DNA from 2 places in the Bacillus sp. z26 genome. Region 1 is predicted to be linked to the other one. Evidence: riboswitches for the same ligand, from Rfam matches in the RefSeq annotation. Region 1 holds a riboswitch; the other holds the start of a gene.
The links. Region 1 has a riboswitch for lysine ahead of AC4G3K_RS08115 (amino acid permease). Riboswitches for the same ligand answer to the same signal wherever they lie in the genome.
Positions count from the first base shown of each region.

Region 2: it holds a riboswitch for lysine, as region 1 does, so the genes downstream of both, AC4G3K_RS10160 (Na+/H+ antiporter NhaC family protein) here and AC4G3K_RS08115 (amino acid permease) in region 1, are expected to answer to the same signal.

Region 1 covers NZ_JBZFQM010000002.1:600,832-603,040, forward strand. Annotated here, with positions in the region: gene AC4G3K_RS08115 (amino acid permease) at 1-1,423, opposite strand, end outside; lysine riboswitch at 1,514-1,718, opposite strand; gene gntK (gluconokinase) at 1,819-2,209, opposite strand, start outside.
Region 2 covers NZ_JBZFQM010000002.1:1,014,100-1,016,308, reverse strand. Annotated here, with positions in the region: gene AC4G3K_RS10165 (ABC transporter ATP-binding protein) at 1-279, shown strand, start outside; lysine riboswitch at 759-939, shown strand; gene AC4G3K_RS10160 (Na+/H+ antiporter NhaC family protein) at 1,084-2,209, shown strand, end outside.

The sequences.
Region 1 (2,209 bases):
GATAGAAAAGGATTCCACTTGCAAGTAGGATAACTCCGAATATAAACGTTTTTAAATCAGCGGTTCCTTTGATAATCACCCAAATGGAGTAAGCTGTTGCCAATATAGCTATAGTGCCGTCAAAAATTCGGGATCGCATTTCTCCTGATTTATACGTCTCACCTGTCCAAACTAATTTTAACTGGAATGAGGAAGAGATTAAATAAGGGACTAAATAAGAAAGCGTCGCTATATAAATAATGAAGTCAAATGCATGGGCAATTGAATTTGAAATGGTTGAAAAGATAAATAATTGACCTAATCCATTAGAAACTACCATAGAAAAAACAGGGATATTATGCTTATTAATCTGCATGAATTTTGGTATAAATAATCCTTGTTTGGCTGCCTGATACGGTATTTCAGCACTTAATAATATCCAACCGATCGTTGAACCAAATAAACTGATTAGCCCAATCACAGCTAAAGCTTTTCCGCCAATCGGTCCCAATACCGTTTCGATAGCATCAATTAAAGGTTTTTCAGACTGAAGAAGCGCATCCTGTGTTAATAATCCCATAACAAGCGTACTAATTCCCATGTAAATGGCCAACGCAATCAATAGACCTAATATAGTCGCTCTCTTTACATCCGCTTTTTTCTTAGCCCTTGATGCGAATACAACTGCGGATTCTACACCGACAAATGCCCATAAAGTAGAAACAGCCGCAAAATTTACCTGACTAAGCAACCCTCTACTTTCCCCATCTATCACACGAGTTTCTGCAAAAGGTAGAATATTAGACTGCTCAAATGCGAACAGCCCTATGATAATGAATAATCCAAAGCCCACCACTTTGGCAGCAGTCGCAACAAAGTTTAGCTTACCTGCACTCTCCATGCCCTGCATGATAAAGAAGTGAACGCCCCAAAGCATGAGGGTACATACCAGGAATGTTAGAGCATTACCAACTTTCAGAGTAAAACTCCCTATTGTAAACAGTTCAGCTGTACTTGTCAGGCTTGGGAAAAAGGTGGATAAATAGCCAGCAAACGTAGTAATAATCGCAATATTACCAGCAAAATTACCAATCCAATAACCCCATGTTGACATAAAGCCTGATAATCTTGAAGCTAATGAATCTTCCTTAAACAATTCCTTTGCATAGATTTGCGGACCACCTGTTAAATGTGGTTTCCGTATAGCTAGATTACCAAATACTAAGGCAATCGTCAGTACACCTAAACCTGTTAATCCCCATGCCATGATTACTCCGGCAGGACTCGCTACTTCTGCTAATGTTCTCGGCAGCATAAAGATACCGGATCCCACCATATTGCCAACTACAAATGCCGTTAAAACCCATAAACCTAGTTCCTTCTTGTTGTCCACGATAATTCCCCTTCCAAAGCTGTCATAATACTCTCTCTTTGAATTATCCATTTCCGTGTCTCTTTCCGTGTAAGTAAACAAAATAAAAAACACACCTTATCATGAAGGTGTGCAACATTTATGTATAGCCACACCAGACAATAAACGGATAGTTCTCCATGGTATTCATACCCAGAGCGGTATGTCTATATTCCCATGACAGTCCTGCACCTGTTCGGATACAGTCCCAGCTGCTCTTTTCGGAAAAAAAAGAACGCTTCGGCAAATTTCCCTTTCAACCATAGTCAACAAGCTTTCCGGCTCTCTTTTTGGTTTACTAATAAAATCCGCGACCTCTACCTCATCTTGGTCTGATGAGGATTTATATTAAATTTATTCCTGTTTAAAGGATACAGGGAAAATTAGAATGTTGTCAACAAAAATCGACACGGCTATACTTTAGCGCATTATTTCTGCTCAATCCATTTATTCTGATATTCTGCGATGCTTTTGTATTCTTCCTCCAGTTTTCGATATATGCTGATGTAGATAGGGATTAACTCCTCATATCTTTCTACATTTGATTGGATTGGGCTGTGAACATATGTAGTTCCTACATATTCAGATACAATGGATAAATCATCAATTTCACCGAGTGCATACCTGCCGAGTACAACTGCCCCTAAGCATGAACTTTCAATGCTTTCAGGTACATCCACTTCCTGATTAAAAATATCCGCCAGCATTTGTCTCCACAAAGCTGAACGGGCAAATCCTCCAGTTGCTCTGATTTTTTTCGGTACTCCTATTAATTCCTCTAAAGCCAATAATACAGTGTAGAGATTATAAATGACTCCC
Region 2 (2,209 bases), 410 kb from region 1:
GCGATGGGAAGGGCATTAATGGCAAAACCGAAATTACTTTTACTCGATGAGCCATCTATGGGACTTGCACCACTCCTTGTTAAAACGATTTTTCGTATAATTGAAGAAATTAATGCCTCGGGGACAACTATCCTACTTGTTGAACAAAATGCTAATTTAGCTTTATCGATTGCTAATCGTGCTTATGTGGTAGAGACCGGTAGAATTGTTCTCTCAGGATCTGCAGATGAGTTGACCTCAAGTGAAAAGGTTAAAATGGCTTATCTTGGCGGGCATTAAAGGATAAAAATCACTCCTTTGTAACTTCTGCTGAGGAGTGATTTTATGTAGGCCATAGTTCATATAAATGGTACATGGCTTGATATAAATTCAATATACATTTTAATTAATAAGATAACTGGTAAAACCTTTGCTCAATCTTCCAGATTCACTTTTTTAAGTAGAGTATTATAAAAATAATACGTGGAATTAACGGGAACATTAACCTATACTGCTTATTCTATAATCTCTTTCTCTTCCTCGATTGCTGAGATTCTATCTAGAGTATTTACGATAAGAATTGAAAAAGCTTATCGGTTTCTTAACAATAATTTTATTACTACAAGCTATTATACATAATCTGGGAATGTGTAAAATTTGAAAGACCTAATCTATATAATTAATCAAATAGCTGAAAAAAGCACATCTATTCCCCGTTGTGAATAATATTGGTATCTGTTATATTAGAATAATAATAATAGAATAGTACCTTATCATTTCGATGGGGTAGAGGTGCAGGTTTCAAGAGTAAGCTATGTGAGGATGACAACAGAGATCATAGCCCAAAGGGGAGACTGCCGAAGCAAGTTGATTAGTCAAAAATGAACTTGCTGGGGTTGTTTTGAATAAAAGCAACACTGTCATTGTAAGAGGTTCTTATAATGAGGAGCTACAGGTCGTGATGGAGAAAGATAAGCTGATACAGGGTTGCATTAGATATTTCTCTATTGCAGCCCTTCTTTATTCTCTTTTATGCTGGAAGAAAAGAGAGCAAAGGTACAGCCCACACGGTGAGTTCCCCTTAATTATGTGGAGGAGGAAAAAATGGAAACGACAGTTTATACAATCATTCCCCCATTATTGGCCATTTTGATGGTGGCCTTAACAAGAAAAGTTTTGCTATCCCTCGGAGTGGGAATTGTGGCATCGGCTTTCATGCTTGCTGATTTTAAAATGGGAGAAACATTTATTCTTATATGTGATGCCGTAAAAGGAATCTTTATTTCAGATGGGTCACTTAATGTATCCAATATATATATTATTTTATTCTTACTCATCCTTGGTATTATTACTGCGTTTATTTCAATCTCAGGTGGGAGCCACGCTTTTGGTGAATGGGCGATGAGACATGTAAAAACAAGAGTTGGTGCCCAATTAGTAGCGGCCTTGCTTGGAATACTCATTTTTATTGACGATTATTTTAATGCCTTGGCAGTTGGCCAAGTAGCACGTCCAATAACGGACAGACATAAGATACCGAGAGCAAAACTTGCCTATCTCATTGATTCCACCTCGGCACCAGTCTGTGTAATTATGCCGGTTTCGAGCTGGGGAGCTTATATTATTGCGTTGATTGGGGGTATTTTCGTTACTCATCAAGTGACAGAATACAGTTCCTTATCAGCATTTATTCAAATGATTCCAATGAACTTTTATGCGACTACAGCATTGGTTATGGTTTTTATTGTTATCTACCGAAATTGGAATGTCGGCCCAATGAAATTACACGAGGAAAGAGCAGAAGCGGAAGGCATTCTTTATAACCCAGCCAAGACAGTGCCGGGAGAATTAAAAGAAGATTTACCGAGAAGTACGACAGGTAGAGTCGGAGATTTAGTGATTCCCATTGTGACTCTTATTATTGGTACAGTAGCTGCCATGTTATGGACAGGTTATCAGGAAGTTGCCGGCCATGCGACTCTTTTGACTATTTTTGAAAATACTAATGTCACTAAATCATTAGTGTTGGGTGGTACAATCGGTATAATCGTAACCATTCTTATGTTTTTACGACAAGTCTTTATACTGCGCGGAGTCTCTATAAAAGTGTTTACCAAGGGACTTAAGCATGGAATTGGCGCTATGCTGCCAGCGGTATATATTTTATTATTTGCCTGGACCATCGTTGACTTGATAGGTAGGCTTGGAACAGGCCAGTATTTAGCAGGAT